Linked DNA regions of Streptantibioticus cattleyicolor NRRL 8057 = DSM 46488. The protein of the gene in region 3 interacts with the protein of the main gene of each other region in a pairwise test. Links are inferred from orthologs where the notes say so. Each region holds a gene or a part of one and is shown on either strand. Other genes may lie near its edges. The genes, in order: SCATT_RS17155, tsaE and rlmB.

The links.
Region 1: the proteins of rlmB (region 3) and SCATT_RS17155 interact in binary tests that used the Escherichia coli proteins (3 or more experiments, as listed by UniProt). The link is inferred for Streptantibioticus cattleyicolor NRRL 8057 = DSM 46488 from one-to-one orthologs.
Region 2: the proteins of rlmB (region 3) and tsaE interact in binary tests that used the Escherichia coli proteins (3 or more experiments, as listed by UniProt). The link is inferred for Streptantibioticus cattleyicolor NRRL 8057 = DSM 46488 from one-to-one orthologs.

Annotation. Positions count from the first base shown.
Region 1 is NC_017586.1:3,897,801-3,900,749, forward strand. What follows is about bases 1-2,848. They hold SCATT_RS17155 (bifunctional ADP-dependent NAD(P)H-hydrate dehydratase/NAD(P)H-hydrate epimerase), read right to left. Parts: upstream 2,227-2,848; coding sequence 775-2,226; downstream 1-774. Other genes in these bases: coaA (type I pantothenate kinase), read right to left, coding at 1-751. UniProt on the Escherichia coli protein: Bifunctional enzyme that catalyzes the epimerization of the S- and R-forms of NAD(P)HX and the dehydration of the S-form of NAD(P)HX at the expense of ADP, which is converted to AMP.
Region 2 is NC_017586.1:3,905,687-3,908,749, reverse strand. What follows is about bases 114-3,001. They hold tsaE (tRNA (adenosine(37)-N6)-threonylcarbamoyltransferase complex ATPase subunit type 1 TsaE), read right to left. Parts: upstream 1,875-3,001; coding sequence 1,353-1,874; downstream 114-1,352. Other genes in these bases: SCATT_RS17180 (alpha/beta fold hydrolase), read right to left, coding at 1,953-3,001; SCATT_RS17190 (hypothetical protein), read right to left, coding at 976-1,194; SCATT_RS17195 (L,D-transpeptidase), read left to right, coding at 388-951. Also shown: more of SCATT_RS17180, read right to left, coding at 3,002-3,063. UniProt on the Escherichia coli protein: Required for the formation of a threonylcarbamoyl group on adenosine at position 37 (t(6)A37) in tRNAs that read codons beginning with adenine.
Region 3 is NC_017586.1:2,621,166-2,624,131, reverse strand. Bases 95-2,885 are described here. They hold rlmB (23S rRNA (guanosine(2251)-2'-O)-methyltransferase RlmB), read left to right. Parts: upstream 95-904; coding sequence 905-1,867; downstream 1,868-2,885. Other genes in these bases: SCATT_RS11595 (DoxX family protein), read left to right, coding at 2,024-2,885; cysS (cysteine--tRNA ligase), read left to right, coding at 95-823. In the rest of the region: more of cysS, read left to right, coding at 1-94; more of SCATT_RS11595, read left to right, coding at 2,886-2,966. UniProt on the Escherichia coli protein: Specifically methylates the ribose of guanosine 2251 in 23S rRNA.

The DNA.
Region 1 (2,949 bases), 1.3 Mb from region 3 along the record:
GCTCGATGTCCTCGGTACGGGCGTCGACGTAGACGCTGAAGTCGAAGTAGTCGGCCAGGCCCACCCGGGTCAGGCCGTCCTTGCCGGGCAGCGCCGGCTGGAGGACGTTGAGGCCCTCCACGATCAGGATGTCGGGACGGCGCACCGCCAGCCGCTCGCCCGGCACGATGTCGTAGATCAGGTGGGAGTAGACCGGCGCGGTCACCTCGTCCTTGCCCGCCTTGACGTCGGCGACGAACCGGGTCAGCGCCCGGCGGTCGTAGGACTCCGGGAAACCCTTGCGGGACATCAGACCGCGCCGCTGCAACTCGACGTTGGGCAGCAGGAACCCGTCGGTGGTCACCAGCTCCACCCGGGGATGCTCCGGCCAGCGGGCCAGCAGCGCCTTGAGGATGCGCGCGGTGGTCGACTTGCCCACCGCCACGCTGCCGGCCACCCCGATCACGAACGGGGTGCCGCTCTGCGCGCCGTGCCCGGTACGGGCGTCACCGAGGAAGGTGTTGAGCGCCCCGCGCAGCCTCGTGGTGGCCCCCACGTAGAGGTTGAGCAGCCGGGAGAGCGGCAGATAGACGTCGCGGACCTCGTCGAGGTCGACCACGTCGCCGAGGCCGCGCAGCCGCTCGACCTCCTCGGCGGTCAGCGGCAGTGGGGTACGTTCCCGCAGCGCGCTCCACTCGGCCCTGGTCAGGTCGAGATAGGGGCTCGCGTCGCGGCGGCGGTCGCTCGTCGTGGTCGAAGACACGCGGTCCATTGTGCGACCGCGTTACACGGCGTTCACGCCCGGGGGTGCACCGAGTGCCACACGTATGGCACCCGGTCCGCGATCTCATGGGCGCCGAACGGGTGCCGGGTGTGCCGGGCGGCCAGACCGTGCAGGTAGGCGCCGACCGAGCCGGCGTCCCGGGCGGAGAGCCCGGCGGCCAGCAGCGACCCGGTGAGCCCGGACAGGACGTCGCCGCTGCCCGCGGTGGCCAGCCACGCCGTCCCGGTCGGGTTGACCCGCGCCGGCGCCCCCTCCTCGGCCACCAGCGTGGTGGACCCCTTGAGCAGCACGGTCGCCCGGTACGCCGCGGCCAGCCGCCGTACGTGGCTCAGGCGGGCCCGTTCGACCTCCTCGCGGGCCACGTCCAGCAGCGCCGCCGCCTCGCCCGCGTGCGGGGTGAGCAGGGTCGGCGCCCGGCGGGCCCGCACCCGCTCCCGGTCGGCCAGGCGCAGGGCGTCGGCGTCGATCAGCACCGGGACGTCGCAGGCGAGCACCTCGTCCACGGACTGCCGGGCCAGGTGGTCGTCGCCGAGGCCGGGTCCGATCACCCACGCCTGCACCCGGCCGGCCTTGGCGGGCGGACCCGCCGACACCAGCGTCTCCGGGTAGCGCCCGATCACCGCGTCCCCGGCCGGGCCGACGTACCGCACCGCCCCCGCCCCGCCGCGCAGCGCGCCCCCGACCGCCAGCACCGCGGCGCCCGGGTAACGCTGCGAGCCGGCCACGACGCCGACCACCCCGCGGCGGTACTTGTCGCTCTCCCCGCGGGGCACCGGCAGCAGCCGCGCCACGTCCTCGTGCTGCAACGCCTCCAGCTCCGGCTCCGGCAGATACGGCCCCAGCCCGATGTCGACCAGGCGCAGCGCGCCGGCGTACTCGGCGGCGGGGTCGACGAGCAGCCCCGGCTTGTAGGTGCCGAAGGTGACGGTGGCGTCGGCGCGGAACGCCTCGCCGGGGGTCTCGCCGGTGTCGGCGTCGACGCCGCTGGGGAGGTCGACGGCGACGACCACGGCACCGGACGCGCTCGCCGCGCGGGCCGCGTGGGCCAACTCCGCGGCGCGGGGCCGCAGTCCGCCCTTGCCGCCGATGCCGGTGATCCCGTCGAGGACGAGGTCGGCGCGGGCGAGCGCCGCCGGCGCGTGATCCGGGCCGGTGATCCGGCCGCCGGCGCGGCGCAACGCGGCGAGGCCGTCGGGGTGGGCCCGGTCGGGGTCGAGGGTCACCGCGGTGACCCCGGCGCCCCGCCCGGCCAGCCGGGCGCCGGCGTACAGCGCGTCCCCGCCGTTGTCCCCGCTGCCGGCCAGCACCACGACCCGCCTGCCGTACACCCCGCCGTCCAGCACCCCCCCACACGCCGCGGCCAGCCCCGCCGCGGCCCGCCGCATCAGGGTGCCGGGCGGAAGAGTGGCCATGAGGGCGGCCTCGGCGGAGCGAACGCTGTCGACGGCGTGAGCGTGACGCATGTGTTTCCTTCCGGGGGCGTTGAGGTCGTTCCCGGTCCGTAGTCTTCCCCCCGATCCCGCTCCGCTCGCCCCGACGCCGGCCCCGCACTCCTCGGGGTGCCCCCGGTTCCGGCTTCGTCGTGGCTGGCGTCACGGATGTTTCCCCCCGCCCACCCGTGGCTGTATTCGTCTAGTGCGGGGTGCGCACTGTCTGCCTGGGTTTCCGGGGGCCCTCCGGGGTAAGGGTTCGCTCGCGCTGGCGGTCAGCCATTACCCCCTCAGGGTTCGCCCGTTTCCGCTTCGTCGTGGCTGAGGTCACAGATTGTTTCCCCCCGCCCACCCGTGGCTGTATTCGTCTAGTGCGAGGTGCGCACTGTCTGCCTGGGTTTCCGGGGGCCCTCCGGGGTGACTCCTCGCTCCGCGTTTCGTTGTCGGCTTTCCGCCGGTCCACCGGGTCGCTGCGGGGACACCCCTGCACGCCCCCGTTCTGTTGTGTTCCGCGCTGCGGCACGGAGGGGGTGAGAAGGAGATCGGGGTGACCCCAACCTCCTCACTCACCCTCCCCCGCGAAGAGAGGCACCCGCGAACGGACAGAAGGGGGTGTGCCCGGGCGAAAGCCGACAACGAAACCTGGAGCGAGGAGTCACCCCCGGCGCGCCCCCGACCCCGCACGACGCACAGGCGAAGCCACCCCGTGCCGAACCAAACCAAAACCCCACCAACCCCCCACCGGGCAGGGGCGAA
Region 2 (3,063 bases), 1.3 Mb from region 3 along the record:
GCGCTGCGGCACGGAGGGGGTGAGAAAAAGACCGGGGTCACCCCAACCTCCTCACTCACCCCCACCCGCGAAGAGAGGCACCCGCACGACGGCACAAGGGGGTGTGCCGGGGGTGTCCCCGCAGCGACCCAGCGGGGCGGAGCCAAGCTGTGGCGGATACGGGGAGCGAGGAGTCACCCCCGGCGCGCCCCCGACCCCGTACCGGCAGTAGGCGAACCACCCCGGTGCCGAACCAAACCAAAACCCCACCAACCACCCACCGGGCAGGGGGCCGGCTCGGGCCGCGCGAGCGTCGGGGGTGCGGGGGCACCCCCGCCCCGGTGGGGGGCCAGGGAGAGCGGGGTGATCGGACGTTTGAGCGGCGAAGCCAAGTGCTAACGTCACCGCATGGCAAGGATCGCCTCCGGCACCATCGTCACCGGGCTCACCGCAGCGGCTCTCGCCGGCGTCGGCGTGCTCGCCTGGCAGGCGTCGGCGGCGCCGGACCACACCGGGCGGGCGCATCCGGCGACCTCGGCGCAGGCGAAGCCGAGCACCGCGCCGAGCAAGCCGCCCGCGCCGCGGACCCCGGCGGTGCCGGCCGACTCCGGCAGCGGCAAGCGCGTCGTGTACTCGCTGGCCGGCAAGCGGGTCTGGCTGGTCGAGGCCGACGGGCACGTGGCCCGCACGTTCCCGGTCGTACCGGGAACACTGGCCCCCGCCCCGGGCACGTACCACGTCACGTACCGCGCCCCCCAGACGACCGGCTCGGACAAGGTGGCCATCGAGCACCTGATCGTCTTCGACGTGGTCGAGGGGCGGAACATCGGCTTCAGCGCCGCGGTGGACGGCTCGCTGCCGACCGCGCAGAACCCGGGGATCAAGACCGGCGGCATCCGGGAGCGCACCGCCGACGGCGACGCCATGTGGCCCTTCGCGCCCAAGGGCGCGACCGTCGTGGTGACCCCGTAGCGATTGCGCCGAACGAGTGAGGGACTACGCGGCGTCGCGTTGACGCGACGGGCGCTCCGGGTCGGGGCCGTCCTGCGGATCGGCATCCGGCTCGGGCGGGCTCGGCGGGGTGCACACCGCCTCGGCCGCCGCGCCGGCGGCGAGGAGCACGCTCATCGGCGGCATCGACTCCTCGCCCCGCGGCGGGGCCGCCGGGTCACGGAACACCTCGGGCGCCGTTTCGGCGCGGCCGTCGGCCGACATGTGCGCCTCCTGGTACGGACGAGTCGGGCAAGTCGTAAGTTAGGCAGCCCTAACCGCTCATTACCTCCAGCAGAACACGCCTGGTACCGCCGACGCAACATTTTCCCGACGCCCTGTCGGAATGTTGACGGAATTGGCGAGGGATCGTTGGGCGAAGGTCAGCGGGGTGCCGTCGCCGCGGCCAGTTCGCCACCGGCCCAGCGCGGGCCCACCCCGGTCAGCACGATCTGCCGCCCGTCGTCGTTGTCCTCGCCCAGGCCGCGGTGGATGGTGATGTGCAGCCGCTCGTCGGTCAGCTCCTCGACCTTGCCCTCACCCCACTCCACGACCACCACGGACTCGGTGAGCGACACGTCCAGGTCGAGGTCCTCCATCTCGTCCAGGCCGCCGCCGAGCCGGTAGGCGTCCACGTGCACCAGCGCCGGCCCGCCGGTCAGCGACGGGTGGACCCGGGCGATCACGAACGTGGGCGAGGTCACCGCGCCGCGCACCCCCAGCCCCTCACCGATGCCCCGGGTCAGCGTGGTCTTGCCCGCGCCCAGCTCACCGCTGAGCACCACCAGGTCCCCGGGGCGCAGCAGCGCGGCGAGCCGCCGGCCCAGCTCCCGCGTCTCCTCGGCGGTGCCGAGCACCATCCGCACCTGTACCGGGGCCTGCGAAGCGTCCTGAGTCGTACCCATGCCTACGGATGCTACGCGGACGCCGCCGTCCGCCCCCAAAGGCCGGACGCGTCGAGCCCCGGCCCACCCGGGGGGACGTCAACGTCCCTCGGCCGGGGCGTCCGCCGCGGGGTCGTCGTCCGTCCCGCCGGTGCCGTCGTGCCGGGCCAGCTCGCGGACGGCCTCCGGCAGCGGCGCACCGACCGTCCCGGCGGCCTCCACCAGCAGCGCCGCCAGCTCGGCGTTGACCAGCTCCGGGTACTCCAGCAGCGCCAGGTGGCCCGCCTCGGGGACCACCACCAGCCGGGCCCCGGGGAGCTTCTCGACGATCGCCTCGCTGTGTTCGAGCGGGGTGAGCAGGTCCTTGTCACCGGCGACCACCAGCGCCGGGAGCCCGTCCAGCACCACCAGCGCCTCGATCTTCTCGTGCTCGGTGAAGGCCGGGTAGAACTCGGCGACCACGTCGATCGGCGTCGACTCGATCATCCGCTCGGCGAGCCTGGCGACCCCCGGGTCGACCTCGGAGGCGAACGAGTAGCGCTTGACGATCCCGGCGAACAGGTCGGCGGTGGCCCGCCGGCCGCGTTCCACCAGCGCCGCCTGGCTGCCCAGCGCCCGCAGCACCCCCGGGGCCAGCACCCGGAACGCCTTGGCGCCCGCGGCCGGCAGCCCCAGCGTCACCGCGGCCAGCTTCCCCGCCGACGTCCCCGCGAAGAAGACCCCGGCCACCCGCTCCGCGATCAGCTCGGGAAACTGCTCGGCCAGCGCCATCACCGTCATGCCGCCCATCGAGTGACCGGCGAGCACCAGCGGGCCGTGCGGCGCCGCCGCGTCGATGACCGCCTTCAGATCGCGGCCGAGCTGGTCGATGGTGGCCGCCTCCCCGGCGCGCTGCGCGGCCCCGCGCCCGGAACGCCCGTGGCTGCGCTGGTCCCAGTAGACCGCCCGGACCAGCCCGCGCAGCGCCAGCCGCTGGAAGTGCCAGGAGTCCTGGTTGAGGCAGTAGCCGTGGCTGAAGACCACGGTCAGCGGTGCGGCGCCGTTGCCGGCCGGCGCGGCGGCCTCCTCCACCTCGTAGTACAGCTCGGTGCCGTCCTCGGCGCGGGTGGTGCCCGGCTCACCGCGCAGCGTGCCGTAGGGACCCGCCGCGTCGAGCGCGAGCCGTGCCTTGCGTCGTATGCCGCGTCCCACGGTCATCCGTTCTACCGCG
Region 3 (2,966 bases):
GGAGACCCCGTGGGGCCGCGGCCGGCCCGGCTGGCACCTGGAGTGCTCGGCGATGGCCCACAAGTACCTGGGCACCGCCTTCGACATCCACGGCGGCGGCATCGACCTGGTCTTCCCGCACCACGAGAACGAGATCGCCCAGGCCGTCGCCTACGGTGACGACTTCGCCCGCTACTGGGTGCACAACGCCTGGGTCACCATGAGCGGCGAGAAGATGAGCAAGTCGCTCGGCAACTCGGTGCTCGTCTCCGAGATGGTCAGGAACTGGCGCCCCGTCGTCCTGCGGTACTACCTGGGCAGCGCCCACTACCGCTCCACCATCGAGTACAGCGAGGACGCGCTGCGCGAGGCGGAGTCCGCGTTCGCCCGCATCGAGGGGTTCGTCCAGCGGGTCACCGAGAAGGCCGGCGAGACCGTCGAGCCCGCCGCCGAGGTGCCGCCCGCGTTCGCCGAGGCGATGGACGACGACCTGTCGGTGCCCCAGGCGCTCGCCGTGGTCCACACCACGGTGCGGCAGGGGAACTCCGCGCTCACCGCGGACGACAAGGAGTCCGCGGTCGCCCGCCTCGCCGAGGTCCGCGCCATGCTCTCCGTCCTCGGCCTCGACCCGCTCGACCCGCACTGGGCCGGCTCCGAACGCGGCGACGACCTGCACGGCGTCGTCGACTCCCTGGTCGGCCTCGTGCTCGAACAGCGGCAGGCCGCCCGGGCCCGGAAGGACTACGGCACCGCCGACGCCATCCGCGACCAGCTCCAGCAGGCCGGCCTGGAGATCGAGGACACCCCCTCCGGTCCCCGCTGGTCGCTGCGCGGACGAGGCTGACCGGCCGCGTCCGCCCCCGCGGCCCGTACCGACGGGCCGCCACAAACGTTTTGTTCGTTCAGGAAGAAGTGAAGGTGCCCCATGGCCGGGAACAGCCAGCGGCGGAACCGCCGCACCACGTCCAAGAAGGGCGCCCAGGTCGGCAGCGGCGGCCAGCGGCGCCGTGCCCTGGAGGGCAAGGGGCCGACCCCGCCCGCCGAGATGCGCAAGGGCCACCCCAAGCAGCGCGTCGCCCAGGCCAAGGCCAAGCGGGCCGCCTCCGCGCAGCGCCGCGCCGCCGGCGGCCGGGGCGGCAAGTCCGCCTCCGAGCTGGTGGCGGGGCGTAACCCGGTGGTCGAGGCGCTGCGCGCGGAGATCCCGGTCACCGCGTTGTACGTGCAGCAGTACATCGACAACGACGACCGGGTCCGCGAGGCCGTCAAGCTCGCCACCGAACGCGGCGTGCCGCTGATGGAGGCGCCGCGCGTCGAGCTGGACCGGATGACCGGCGGCCTCAACCACCAGGGCCTCGCCCTGCAGATCCCGCCGTACGACTACGCCCACCCCGACGAGCTGACCGAGGCCGCCGCCGAGCAGGCCGACGCCCCGCTGATCGTCGCCCTGGACGGGGTCACCGACCCGCGCAACCTCGGTGCCGTGGTCCGTTCCGTCGCCGCCTTCGGGGGGCACGGCGTGGTGATCCCGGAGCGGCGCGCGGCGGGGATGACCGCGGGTGCGTGGAAGACCTCGGCCGGCACCGCCGCCCAGGTCCCGGTGGCCCGCGCCACCAACCTCACCCGCGCCCTGGAGGCGTACCAGAAGGCCGGGCTGACCGTCGTCGGCCTCGCCGCCGACGGCGAGGTCGACCTCACCGACCTCGAAGTCCTCGACGGCCCGGTGGTCGTCGTGGTCGGCAGCGAGGGCAAGGGCCTCTCCCGCCTCGTCGGCGAGACCTGCGACCTGCGCGTGCGCATCCCGATGCCGGGCGGCGCGGAATCCCTCAACGCGGGCGTGGCGGCCGGTGTCGTGCTGTACGAGGCGGCCCGCCGCCGCGCGCGCCGCTGAGCCCGTACCGCGGCCTTGACGGTCGTCGGCGCCGGAACGTTCCGGCGCCGACGGCGACCGGCGGCGGGCGGTTCCGGCGAGGCTTGGCGATCTTGACGGGCCTCCGACATTCACACCGGCGTCAGGCAGTGTCCTAACCGCCCGTCACTCGGTTAGATGAGTGTGGACACCAGAACACCCCGCTCATCCACGGGGGGACGGTCGCCCGGGTTCGACGAGGACGTGCTCAACACGGTGCGGGTCCCCAGCGATCCCGCCCAGGTCATCGTCAACCATGCCAGTTTCCGGGTGAAGCTGGGCGCAAACGCGCCCGGGCCGCGCCACGACGTGGCGGACACCGCCCCGCTGCCGGTCATCCCGACCTCCGTCCGGTCGGCCGCCGAGGCCCGGCTGCCGCGGCGGCGCGCCGCACCCGTCGTGTGGACCGGCCACACCGACCCCGGCGACCCGGCCGCCACCCAGCTCCTCCAGGCCGTCCGGAGCGCGGGCTCCACCCAGCTCCTGCCCCGGGTCGACGAACGCCTGCGTGAGGGCCGCCCGGCCGAGGAGCCGGACGACGGCCTGCCGCCGGTGCGCCCCGCCGTCGTCGCGCCGCGGCTGCCCGTCGTCGGCGGTCCGCTCCCGCCGCTGGCCGGCGCCCGCCGGGTCCGCCGCCCGGCCGACGACGAGGACACCTCGGAGATCGCCTACCGGCCCCCCCACGGCCTGCCCGGCCAGAGCCGTCCCGCCCCCTCCGAGTCGTACCCGAGGCACCCCGGCGGCCCCGACGACGCGGACGTGTACGAGGACGAGTACGGGGACCCCGGGGCGCGGCGCGGACGCCGACGCGGCGAACCGGTGCGCCACGCCTGGTACCCCGGCCGCCGGATGAACCTCGGCGTCGTCCTCCTCCCGTTGCGCGTCTTCCTCGGCTGCATCTCCGTCTACGCGGGCCTGGGCAAGCTCTGCGACCCGGTCTACTTCGACGGCGGCAAGCGCGGCTCGATGGTCCACTGGCTGGCCGCGCTCCACCCCTGGTCGGTCGCCGAGCCGTTGCGCGCGACGGCCCTGGCGCACCCGGTCGGGGCCGGGCTCACGGTGGCGTTCCTCCAGGTCACCG